3 regions of the Gordonia sp. CPCC 206044 genome follow, and region 2 is predicted to be linked to each of the others. Evidence: riboswitches for the same ligand, from Rfam matches in the RefSeq annotation. Region 2 holds a riboswitch; each other region holds the start of a gene.
The links. Region 2 has a riboswitch for thiamine pyrophosphate ahead of AAFP35_RS10155 (3-oxoacyl-ACP reductase). Riboswitches for the same ligand answer to the same signal wherever they lie in the genome.
Positions count from the first base shown of each region.

Region 1: linked by a shared signal. The riboswitch ahead of thiC (phosphomethylpyrimidine synthase ThiC) and the one ahead of AAFP35_RS10155 (3-oxoacyl-ACP reductase) in region 2 are both predicted to bind thiamine pyrophosphate.
Region 3: linked by a shared signal. The riboswitch ahead of thiO (glycine oxidase ThiO) and the one ahead of AAFP35_RS10155 (3-oxoacyl-ACP reductase) in region 2 are both predicted to bind thiamine pyrophosphate.

Region 1 is NZ_JBCLVL010000001.1:322,635-326,778, reverse strand. Features, by position in the region: gene AAFP35_RS01445 (exodeoxyribonuclease III) at 1-382, shown strand, start outside; gene AAFP35_RS01440 (siderophore-interacting protein) at 379-1,140, opposite strand; gene AAFP35_RS01435 (GNAT family N-acetyltransferase) at 1,224-1,571, opposite strand; TPP riboswitch at 1,822-1,936, shown strand; gene thiC (phosphomethylpyrimidine synthase ThiC) at 1,928-3,580, shown strand; gene thiD (bifunctional hydroxymethylpyrimidine kinase/phosphomethylpyrimidine kinase) at 3,577-4,144, shown strand, end outside.
Region 2 is NZ_JBCLVL010000005.1:302,521-306,664, reverse strand. Features, by position in the region: gene AAFP35_RS10170 (isochorismatase family protein) at 1-158, opposite strand, end outside; gene AAFP35_RS10165 (aromatic ring-hydroxylating oxygenase subunit alpha) at 155-1,546, opposite strand; gene AAFP35_RS10160 (aromatic-ring-hydroxylating dioxygenase subunit beta) at 1,575-2,126, opposite strand; TPP riboswitch at 2,588-2,682, shown strand; gene AAFP35_RS10155 (3-oxoacyl-ACP reductase) at 2,703-3,464, shown strand; gene AAFP35_RS10150 (succinate dehydrogenase/fumarate reductase iron-sulfur subunit) at 3,516-4,144, opposite strand, start outside.
Region 3 is NZ_JBCLVL010000023.1:5,719-9,862, forward strand. Features, by position in the region: gene AAFP35_RS24850 (NUDIX hydrolase) at 76-567, shown strand; gene AAFP35_RS24855 (hypothetical protein) at 595-963, opposite strand; gene thiE (thiamine phosphate synthase) at 1,613-2,302, opposite strand; TPP riboswitch at 2,322-2,436, shown strand; gene thiO (glycine oxidase ThiO) at 2,430-3,527, shown strand; gene thiS (sulfur carrier protein ThiS) at 3,524-3,721, shown strand; gene AAFP35_RS24875 (thiazole synthase) at 3,714-4,144, shown strand, end outside.

The DNA of each region.
Region 1 (4,144 bases), on a different contig from region 2:
GCGCGACATCGGCGCACTGTGGCTCGCCCACGACCCGGCAGCACAGGTCGTGCTGGCCGCCGACTGGAACGTGATCCCCACCGACGACGACGTCTGGGATCCCGCATTGTTCGCGGGCAAGACCCATGTCTCCGAAGCCGAACGGGCTGCGCTCGCAGCGATCGTCGATGCCGGATTCCGCGATTCCGCCTTGCCGTACACCGATTCCTACACCTTCTGGGACTACCAGCAGTTACGGTTCGCCCGCAACGAGGGCGTGCGCATCGACTTCATGCTGAGTTCCCCGGCTTTCGACGATCGGGTCCGCGCCGCATTCGTCGACCGCGAAGCACGAAAACCCAAGGGCGCCAGCGATCACGCGCCTGTCGTCGTCGAGTTCTAGGACGGGCCGATGTTCGGCTGCCAGTATGCCTGGGCTTTGACACCCTTCTTGCCGAGCCCGTAATCGTTGCGGAACGCGTCAGCGACGGCCCGTGTGCTCTTCGTGTCCAGGGCAACCCAACCGAAGTGCCCGGCCGCGGCGAAGGCACCCGCCTTGACCGCATCGACCATGGCTGCGCCGTCTCGCTCACGACGGACCCAGTTGATGACATCCTGATCTCGCAGCCGCAGGGGGAGCGTCTTGTCCGAGTCGTGCACGTACTCGAACCAGATCGTCACGGGCGCCGACGGATTCGATGATGCCGAGATCGCGTCGAGCAGCGAGTTGATCGCGGGCAGGGCAGCTGGATCGCCTGCGATGAGCCAGCCCATCGGCGCGGGATCGGGGATGGCGAACTTGGAACCGAGGAAGGACGCACCGATCGTGTCACCCGGGCGGGCCTGCTGCGCCCATCGGGTGGCGGCCCCCTCGTGGATCGCGAATTCCACACTGAAGGAATCGGTTCCACGGTCCGGGTCGACCAGCGTGTAGCCGCGCTGGTGCAGCTTGCCGTCGGCGTTCTCGAACCAGATTCGTATCCACATGGTCGGATGCAGCGGGCGATCGGTGAGCAGGCCCCCACCGGTGAAACCGAGCCTGATGTACTCGTCGGTGACGCGCTCGTTGCTGGTCACGGTGAGCTCGTAGTCGTCGGCCCCGAAGAGCTTCATGATGACGCCCTGCACGCCGCGCGACCGACTCTTCGTGGATTCCGCCATCGAGCGACCCCTCCCGTCACACACGCGTCCCTGCCGCGCAGTTGTCAGGCTAGCCTACGCTAACCAGACCTCGCGTCGACAGTTCAGGCGGGGGCGACCGGGACCAGTCCGGGATGCGCATCGAGGTAGGTCTTGGTGAACGAACACACCGGCCGCAGGCGAGCACCCTGCTGCCGCACGTACTCGATCGCACCGCGCATCAACCGGGTGCCGAGACCATGTCCCGTGTACTCGTCGTAGAGCACGGTGTGCAGGATGGTCACCGTCTTCTGCCCGTCCTCGACCTCGGTGGTGTAGCCGAGCACGCCGACCAGGTCGCCTGCCACCCACAGTTCGAAACGGTCGCGGACGGGGTTGTGGACGACCTGCGCGATCTGCTGCAGGATGGCCTGCGCGGACTGCGGTGGCCGTTGGCGATGTTTCCGGTGCACGATCCCCTCCAGGCTGCAGCGTCGGACGCCCGGTGCCAGGACTCCCCTTCCGAGCAACGAGCGCGGGATCGTGTGTGATCCCGGTCACACACTACCCTACGCTGCCGTAACTGCGTGGCAGCACGACAGACCTGTGGAAAACGATCCGGCCACGAAAAGGCGGCGACGAAAACACACCGGTGCGTCGGTGGTCACGCGCGCGGATTCCGCGTAGTGTCGCGGATGGTCCGGCAGCCCCGGGCCGAACGACAATTCCACACGCGGGGGCTCCCACGATCACCGGGGGCTGAGATGGCGACAGGCGGTCGTCGACCGCCTGAACCTGTCCGGGTAATGCCGGCGTAGGGAGCCACATCATGGGAACAGCTGTATCTGCATCTGCCGTCACCACGGGTCCGATCCAAGGCAGCGACAAGCACTACCTCGACGTCGACCACCTCCGGGTGCCCCAGCGGCGCATCTCGTTGACCAACGGTGACCACCTGGACGTCTACGACACGTCCGGGCCTTACACCGACTCCTCGGCGACGATCGACGTGGAGCGAGGACTGGCGCCGACACGCGATTCCTGGCGTCGACCCGACCCGATCGGGCCCGCCGCCACCCAGTTGGCCTGGGCGCGAGCCGGGATCGTCACCGACGAGATGCGCTTCATCGCCGCCCGCGAGGGCGTCGACGTCGAGTTGGTCCGAGACGAAGTCGCCACCGGCCGCGCGGTGATCCCGGCCAATCACCGTCACCCCGAATCCGAACCGATGATCATCGGTAAGGCCTTCGCGGTGAAGGTCAATGCCAACATCGGCAATTCGGCGGTCACGAGCTCGATCGCCGAGGAGGTCGAGAAGATGGTGTGGGCCACCCGGTGGGGCGCCGACACCATCATGGACCTGTCCACGGGCAAGGACATCCACACGACCCGCGAGTGGATTCTGCGCAATTCCCCGGTTCCGGTCGGCACCGTACCCATCTATCAGGCGCTGGAGAAGGTCAACGGCGATCCCACGGCCCTGACGTGGGAGATCTACCGCGACACCGTGATCGAGCAGGCAGAGCAGGGCGTCGACTACATGACCGTGCACGCAGGAGTGCTGTTGCGCTATGTCCCGCTGACGGCGCGCCGGGTCACCGGCATCGTCTCTCGAGGCGGTTCCATCATGGCCGCCTGGTGTCTGGCACATCATCAGGAGTCGTTCCTGTACACACACTTCGACGAATTGTGCGAGATCTTCGCCCGCTACGACATCACCTTCTCCCTCGGCGACGGCCTGCGTCCCGGGTCGATCGCCGACGCGAACGACGAGGCACAGTTCGCCGAGCTGCGCACCCTCGGCGAACTGACCAGGATCGCGAAATCCCATGGCGTTCAGGTGATGATCGAAGGTCCCGGCCACGTCCCGATGCACAAGATCGCAGAGAACGTGCGACTCGAGGAGGAACTCTGCGAGGAGGCACCCTTCTACACCTTGGGACCGCTGGCGACCGACATCGCACCCGCCTATGACCACATCACCTCGGCGATCGGTGCCGCGATGATCGCGCAGGCCGGTACCGCGATGCTCTGCTACGTCACGCCGAAGGAGCATCTGGGACTGCCGAACCGCGACGACGTGAAGGTCGGCGTGATCACGTACAAGATCGCCGCCCATTCCGCCGACCTGGCCAAGGCCCATCCGCGCGCCCAGGAGCGAGACGACGCACTCTCCAAGGCGCGCTTCGAGTTCCGATGGACCGACCAGTTCAATCTGGCACTCGACCCGGATACCGCGCGCGAGTACCACGACGAGACGATGCCCGCCGAGCCCGCCAAGACCGCACACTTCTGCTCGATGTGCGGCCCCAAGTTCTGCTCCATGCGGATCTCCGCGGACGTCCGGACCTATGCCGAGGAGAACGGCCTGGTGACCGCCGAGGACATCGATCGCAAGCTCGCCGAGGAGATGGCCGCGAAGTCCGCCGAGTTCGTCGAACACGGCAACCGCGTCTATCTGCCCTTGGACGCGACCACATGACCGATCACCTCGGATTACCCACCGCCGCACCGGGTGTCGCCCCGACCAGGGTCATGACCATCGCGGGATCGGATTCCGGTGGCGGCGCGGGTATCCAAGCCGATCTACGAACCTTTGCGCTGCTGGGTCTGCACGGACTGGTGGCGGTGACCGCGGTGACCGTGCAGAACTCGGTGGGCGTCCAGGGTTTTCAGGAGATCGACCCCGAGACCGTGGCCGCCCAGATGCGCAGCGTCGTCACCGACATCGGGACCGGGGCCGCCAAGACCGGCATGCTGGCATCGGCGCCGATCATCGACGCGGTGGCAGCGACGTGTGCCGAACTCGGCATCGGTCGAGACACCGCGACGCCACTGGTCGTCGACCCGGTGTGTGCATCCATGCACGGTGACCAGTTGCTCGCCGACAGCGCCCTCGACACGTTGCGGTCGGCGCTGATCCCCCGCGCCACCGTGGTGACGCCGAATCTCGACGAGGTCCGCCTGATCACCGGGATCGACGTGGTTGACGCGGCCACCCAACGGCAGGCGGCGCATGCCCTGCTCGATCTCGGGGCCCAGTGGG
Region 2 (4,144 bases):
GCGACGACGTCGTCGAGATCGAACCCGGGCTGATATCCACTCTCGGTGAAGCCGTACTGCAGGTCCACCACGACGATGCCGGGACGTGCGCCGGGTGTCAGCCTGCCCAACAGACCACCGGCCGCATATCGCTCACGGATCCCGTTCGCCGCGCTCAAAACTCGAACTCCGGCCACTGTCCGGGCTCGGCCCGCATCATGTCGGCATAGAACTGGTAGAGGTTGCGCTGGACGCCCTCCTCGTAGCGGGTCCAGAAGACCTTGCCCGGGCCCGGCCAGTCGGCGACCGGGGTGGCCATGCCGATCCCGGGCATGCCCATCTCGTAGTTCAGTTCGAAGTCCAGCAGTTCACCGGCCACCGACGAACCGGTGCGTGTGACGGTCAACCATGGTTCGGTGTCGTCCATCTCGAAAGATCCACCGAGAGAGAAGGTTCCGAGCGCCGCGTGATAAGCACGCTCCTTCTGATCCGGGGTCATGTTCTTGTAGCCGAGAAACCAGTTCCAGATCTCGATCTGTCCGGGCCCCTTGGGCTGCCAAGTGCGGATCGTCAGGATGCCGGTCGGTGCGTGGTGGGCGCCGTCCTCGGTCATCGGGAGGGCGAGCATGGAGAAGTTGGGGAACACGTTGCCCACGAACACTCGTGACCGCCGCGCCACCTCCAACTGTTCGGGCGAGATGTTGATGCTGTCGAAGTGTTCGGCCAACGTCTCCGGGAATCCGAAGAAGTTGGGGCCCGGCTCGTCGGCGTACTCGGCCATCGAAAACGAGAGAGAATGACCCGGAGACGCCTGGATGTGATAGCCCATCATGTTCTCGCTGAACGGAACCGGGAATGCCCCGATGCTCCACACCGACTTGTGCAGGGTGCCCAGGTGGTAGTCGTCGCCGGAGAAGTTGTCCGCACCGGACTTCCAATTGGCGTCGACGACGAAACGCTGCGGCTTGCCGAGGACCTCCACACCGTCACGGTCGAGTCCGAACACCAGGTCGAGGTACCAGGCCATCCCGCCGAGGTACTCGCGCAGCGGCGGAGCGGTGGGATCGAGCGTCGCGAAGATCAGACCGTGGAACGATTCCACCTGCGCGGCCCGGGCGAGGCCGTTGCGTTCTTTGCCCATGTTGCCGAAGGCGTTCTTCCACAACGGCGCGCCGACGAGTGACCCGTCCGAGGAGTACGTCCACCCGTGGTACGGGCAGCGGAAGTGCGAAGAATTCCCGGAGTCGGCCCGACAGATCTGCACGCCGCGATGCCGGCAGGCGTCGAAAAGGACGTTGATGCCACCTCTTTCGTCGCGCGTGACGACAAAGTTGTCCTCACCGATCTTGCGGACGACGTAATCGCCGTTGGCCTCGATCTCGGATTCGTGTGCCATGTACACCCACGCACGGCCGAAGACGCGGCGGAGTTCGGCCTGGTAGACGGCGGGGTTCCCGAAGATCTGCGACGGGATGCGGCCGTCGGCCAGACCGTCGTCGATGCGGTCCATGAGGTCACGGACCTTGGGATCGAGTGTCGAGGATTCCTGTGAGATAGGAGGATTCATGCGGGCTGCACTCCTGGAGGGAAGGGATCTAGAAGAAGAGGGAGAAGTTGTGGGTACCGATGACGGTCAGATCCAGATAGGCGACGCGTCTCAGCAGCCGCCACCGTCCGTCTTCGCGCCGCAGCACGTCGTGCCGCTCACCGGAGAGCAGCTGAGGTGTGGTCTGCTCCTGACGGGTGCGGAAGATGAGGATGTTGCTGCGCACCTCGAGGTGGTCGTCGCCGGCCTCGTGCGGACGCACACGGATGTTGGTCACGAAATGCCGTACCCGTGACGGCGGGTCCTCGGCCCAGGCGTACTTCGTCTCTCCCCTGGTGACCCGGGAATCGAGCGACCCCCAGGTCTCGTCGAGGTGAAACGTGGTGGCCGAGAACCCGCGTCCGCGTGCCCGTTCCACGGTTTCCCGGACCGGCACCTGGTAGACGATGTCGGGGCTGACCAGTTCGGACAACCATCGACGCTCCTCGAGATCGTCGAGCAGTTCCGCCTCGGAGTGGAGAAAGTCCACCGCATCCACGTATCGGCTGTCGTCGACCCGCAGGGCCCGCGGCGCCACCACCGTCTCGCTTCCGTACGCCATTCACTGCCTCCAAAACTGGATACACTTTTGTATTCAGTGAGTATGCACACACCGCCCGACGGACGCAATGGGTAGAAGCAACATTTACGTCCGGGAAACATTCGATGGACGTCTCCGTCCATCCCGGCTACACCAATGACACGAAACACCCACGGACACAGCAGTTATCTGCTTGGATCCGCCCTGGCATGCGGCATGCCCCGAGCGATGCCGGGCTCCCCACCAGCGCCGCACATCAGTACGGGTGCTAACGGGCCGCGAACACCGCCGGTCTGACGGCCCGGACCCGTTCCGACCGGGCCACAACGGGCGCCCGAACACTCGGTGGTTCAGATTTCAGCGGTTGAGCACGTCAGTGCTTGAGGTCGTCGGCGGTGTGGAGCTCTCGATCACCCACGCGGCTCGGCCAGAGAAGTGGGCCACGCGAGGGCTTGCATCTGCGGGGCCGATGGGGTCAGATGACGTCTGACTCGGGGTGCCGGATCGGCCGGCTGAGATCACACCCGTAGAACCTGCTCCAGCTAGCACTGGCGAAGGGATGGTCAGTCCATGTCTGTCACACATCGCATTTCCGAGATGCCCCTGTCCGAACAAGTCGTGCTGGTGACCGGCGGCGGTCGAGGACTCGGCTCTGCCATCGCCGTAGCGGTCGCAGCCCAGGGCGCCAGGGTGATCATCAATTACCGCCACAGCACCGACTCCGCACACAGGCTCGCCGAGGAACTCGGCGATCGTGCCATCGCACTGGGCGCCGACGTCACCGATCCGACCGCGGTCGCCACGATGTTCGTCGACGCCGCCGACCATTTCGGCGCACCGGTCACCGCGGTCGTCAACAACGCGCTGCCCGACTACTCGTTCAACGGCGACGCGCGTTCGGATGCCGACTCTCTCACCTGGGCCGAGGTCGACGCACAGCTGCGCGGAATCGTGGGCGGGGCGCTCACGGTCACGCAGGCCGCGTTGCCGGGTATGCGCGCTGCGGGCGGTGGCCGGGTGATCAACATCGGCACCAACCTCGTCCAGAATCCGGTGGTCCCGTATCACGACTACACCGCTGCGAAGTCAGCATTGCTCGCGCTCACGCGAACCCTCTCCCACGACCTCGGACCCGACGGGATCACCGTCAACATGGTCTCGGGTGGACTGCTGCGCACGACCGACGCCAGCGCCGCCACACCCGCTGACGTGTTCGATGCGATTGCCGCAGCGACTCCACTACGGTCGGTCACCACACCGGCCGAGTTCGCCGATGCAGTGCTGTTCTTCTTGTCTCCGTGGTCACGTGCGGTGACCGGACAGAATCTCATCGTGGACGGCGGGCTGGTCAAGAACTGACGGGCGCGCAGCACCCGAGCACCAACGGTCCCTTACCGATGTCGTCGCGACTCACCGGCGAAACAGCTTGTTGCCCAACCACACCAGCGGGTCGTAGCGGCGGTCCACCACCCGCTCCTTCATCGGGATCAGCGCGTTGTCGGTGATCTTGATGTGCTCTGGACATACCTCGGTGCAGCACTTCGTGATGTTGCACAACCCGAGGCCGTGCTCGGACTGGGCGGCATCGCGGCGCTCGGCGACGTCCAAGGGGTGCATGTCGAGCTCAGCGACCCGCATCAGGAACCGAGGTCCGGCGAAGTTCTGTTTGTTCTCCTCGTGATCACGCACCACATGGCACGTGTCCTGGCACAGAAAACACTCGATGCATTTGCGGAACTCCTGCGACCGCTCCACATCGACCTGTTTCATCCGATACTCCCCCGGCTTCAGGCCTTCGGGAGGTGTGAACGACTGGACCTCGCGAGCCTTTGTGTAGTTGAAGGAGACATCGGTGACCAGGTCGCGGATCACCGGGAACGTCCGCATCGGGGTCACCGTGACGACCTCGTCCTCGGCGAAGGTGGACATCCGGGTCATGCACAGCAGTCGCGGTCGGCCGTTGATCTCCGCCGAGCAGGACCCACATTTGCCGGCCTTACAGTTCCAGCGCACCGCCAAGTCCGGGGTCTGCGTCGCTT
Region 3 (4,144 bases), on a different contig from region 2:
CACAGTGGCGTGACTCACCTACCGTGGAGGACGTTCGGGGCATTTTCGGGGTGGGAATGAGCTGCAGGAGGCAGTGTGCGCGGAGACGGTGACGGCTGGGTGATCGATCCGGATGGTTCGCGCTACTGGGGGCGCAACGGTGCAGCCGGTCTCCTGCTGCGGGCGCCGCTGCCCGACGACGACACCACCGCGATCCTGCTGCAGCACCGTGCGATCTGGTCGCATCAGGGTGGCACCTGGGGCCTGCCGGGCGGTGCACGCGATTCGCATGAGAGTGCCATCGACACCGCACTGCGGGAGGCCGACGAGGAGGCCGGGATCGGTGGCGAGGCAGTGCGGGTCATCGCCGCGCTGGTGACGCATCAGGCACCGAGCGGTTGGACCTACACGACCGTGATCGCCGAGGTCGACCAGCCGATCCGCACCATCGCCAACGGCGAATCCGCCGAATTGCGATGGGTACCCGAGTCCGAGGTGGCGACCCTGCCGTTGCATCCGGCATTCGAACGCGCCTGGCCGGGGTTGCGGGAACGGATCACGACGCTCGACCTGCAGACGGATCGCTGACGACCGGGCTCGTCGCTCGGGAGACCGTCAGCAGCTCAACAGCCGGTTGGCTCCCGCGATCAAGGCGTTGATGCCTGCCTCGTCTCCCGTCTGCCCATCGCCACACGCCCAACGTTGACGGCCGTCGCGCTCGCAGAGCAGGAACGTGGTGATCGTCCCGTCGACCTCGCGCTGATGAAGGCTGACGATCTGCACCGGTGCGCCGAGGTCGTGGAGCATCGATGTCATCGCACCGATCGGGCCGGCAGCCTGCGCCTGCAACGACATGACGCGGCCGGCGAACGCGATGGTCGCGTGACAGACGACCATGTCCTGGCGGCCGGGCGCGACGCTCCAGGAACCCAGACGGATGGAGCCGGCGGGCGCGTAGGTGTCGGTGAAGCCCTGCCAGGTCATGCCTGCGGCTTCGGCGCGCATGCCCTTCGGCAGGGCACACCCGAAACGGGTGGCGAAGGGATCACGGGGGCGGCCCGACGACGTCGTGTCACCGGGGCGTGGATTCGGAGAATGGTGAAGGCGGTGCATCTCGAGTCTTCTTCGGTCGAAAGGATTGCGACCGACGAGACGAGAACGCGACGACCCCGCAGCGGGGGGTCGGTCAGATCAGACCCCGCTGCGGCGGGTTACGAGCGCGCTCTGCATGCACAACATGATGGCGACCAGGATAGACCCGCCTCCAGCGCGTCGGCAAACGGATTTCCGTGCCGACCCGGCCGACAGTGTTCGGCCGACTCTCCGGCCGATCGAATCGGTGTTACCCCGCCAGTCGAGTTACGTCGAGTTCAGCGAGCCGTCGTATCGAGATCAGCTGTGGTGCACCAGGTCTCGATACGCCTCGCCTAGCGGCTCGGCTACTCGACCGGCAGGGGGTCGTCGGCGGCTCGGCTACTCGACCGGCGGGGGGTCGTCGGCGGTTCGGCTACTCGACCGGCGGGGGACCGTCGGCGGTTCGGCTACTCGACCGGCGGGGGACCGTCGGCGGTTCGGCTACTCGACCGGCAGGGGGCGTCGGCGGTTCGGCTACGCGACCGGCGCGGCGGGGCCCTTACCCGGCGGCGGACGCCAGAGGCTCGCGCAATGCGTTCGCCGCGGCGGCGGGATCGTCGGCGGCGGTGACCGCGCGCACCACGACCACGCGCTGCGCGCCGGCGGACTGCACCTGCGGCAGCCGCTCGGCGTCGATGCCGCCGATCGCGAACCACGGCTTGCCCGGGGCGGCCGCCGCGGCCGCTCGCACCAGGTCGAGTCCGGGAGCGGTGCGGCCGGGTTTGGTCGGGGTCGGCCAGCATGGCCCGGTGCAGAAATAGTCGACGTCGTCGTCTGCGACCGCGGCCCGCATCTGCGACTCGTCGTGCGTGGACATCCCGACAATGACGTCCGGGCCGGCGATCCGTCGTGCCAGGTGTGCAGGCAGATCACCCTGCCCGACGTGCAGTACGTCCGCGTCGGCGAGCACCGCGATGTCGGCGCGGTCGTTCACCGACAGCAGGGCACCGTGGCGTGCGGTGAGCTCGCGCAGCCGGCCGAGTATCTCGAGTTCCTCACGCGCCTCCAGCACTCCGAAGGTCGCTTCGCCCGGTGAACCCTTGTCTCGTAGCTGCACGATGTCGACGCCACCGGCGAGCGCCGCGTCCACGAACTCGACGAGATCGCCGCGTTCACGGCGAGCATCCGTGCACAGGTACAGCCGTGCTGATGACAGACGGGCGATTCGCGGGGCACGCAACTCGGTCACGACGGCAACGGTAGGCTAGGCGGCACGACACGGGAGCCCGGGGTACGCCGGGCTGAGAGTGCGGGTGGAGCCCCCGCTGACCGTTTGACCTGATCCGGGTAATGCCGGCGAAGGAAGGATGTCATCGATGGGTGATCCGATCAAACAGCAGACGAGTCGACCGACGCTGGCCGTCGTCGGCGGCGGTGTCATCGGCCTGACCTGCGCCTTGGCCGCGGCGGATGCCGGCCGACGGGTGCAGGTGTTCGACGCCGGTGCGCGGGATCGTGCCGCCTGGGTGGCCGCTGGGATGCTCGGATCACTCGGAGAGGGACATCCCGGCGAAGACGAACTGCTGCGGCGCACCGTCGAGTCCGTGCGTCGGTGGCCCGCACTCGTCGAACGGCTCGCCGACCCGTCGATCATGGCCGCCCACGATTCGCTTTTCGTCGCGGCGTCGTCGGCAGACGCCGAGCACCTGAGGAACCTTGCCGACTTCGTGTGGTCGCAACAGCCACGCGTCGCCGACGATCTGCGGCCGGTGAACGCGGGTGACATCAGACGCCTGGAACCGGTCCTCGGGTCCCGCCTGCACAGCGGATACCTCGTCCGCGGAGAGGGCGCCGTGGACAACCGGCGGCTACTGGATCGTCTGCGCGAGGCGTTGCTGGCGGCGGGCGGTTCGGTCGTCGATCGCCGGGTCGGCGACCTCAGCGAGGTCGACGCCGACGACGTCGTGGTGGCCGCGGGCCTCGGCACGCGTGCGTTGCTGCCCGACATCGGGTTGCACGCCGCGAAGGGAGAGATCCTGCGACTGCGACGTACCCGGTGGTCGGTGCCGCCGCCGACCCACGTGGTCCGGGCACGGATGCGCGCCCGCTCGGTCTACCTGGTGCCACGTGACGACGGAATCGTCGTCGGTGCAACACAATACGAGCCTTTCGAGGAGTCGAGTGCGGCTCCGGAGGTGGGTGGCGTGGCGGATCTGCTCGCCGATGCCGTCGACCTGATGCCCGGTCTGCGAACGTACGAACTCGTCGAGGCCGGTGCGGGTATGCGTCCGTGCTCGGCCGATGGGCTGCCGATCATCGATCGCGTCGACGAGCGTGTCGTCGTGGCGACCGGACACGGGCGCAACGGAATCCTGTTGGCGCCCTACACCGCCGAACGGGTCATGGAACTGCTGGACGAACAACGACCGACCGCGTCTGCGAGTGCGTCGGCCGGAGGGGAGAACCGATGCTGACCGTCCTCGTCAACGGTGAGACGACCACCGTGCGACCGCAGTCGTCGGTGGGTGATCTCGTGGCGCAGATGGGCCTGCCGGACCGTGGTATCGCGGTGGCCGTCGACGGTGAGGTGGTGCCCAGGGGTGGCTGGGATCGTCTGTTGCGCAGTGATGCCCAGATCGAGATCGTCACGGCGGTGCAGGGTGGCTAGCCCCGTCGAATCAGACCTGGACGCTCCGCTGCGGATCGCGGACCGGGAGTTGACTTCCCGGTTGATCATGGGTACCGGCGGCGCGAGCAATCTGGCCGTTCTCGAACGTGCGCTGAGGGCGTCGGGGACCGAGTTGACCACGGTCGCACTGCGTCGGGTCAGCCCGGAGTCCAGGACCGGCCTCGTCGAGCTCCTGCGCCGCCTCGACATCGCGATCCTGCCCAACACGGCCGGTTGCCACACGACCGCCGAGGCGGTCCTCACCGCGCAGCTGGCGCGCGAGGCCGTCGAAACGCACTGGGTGAAACTGGAAGTCGTGGCCGACGAGCGCACCCTACTGCCCGACCCGATCGAATTGGTCGAGGCGGCAAGAGCATTGGTCGACGACGGGTTCGCGGTCCTGGCCTACACGAACGACGACCC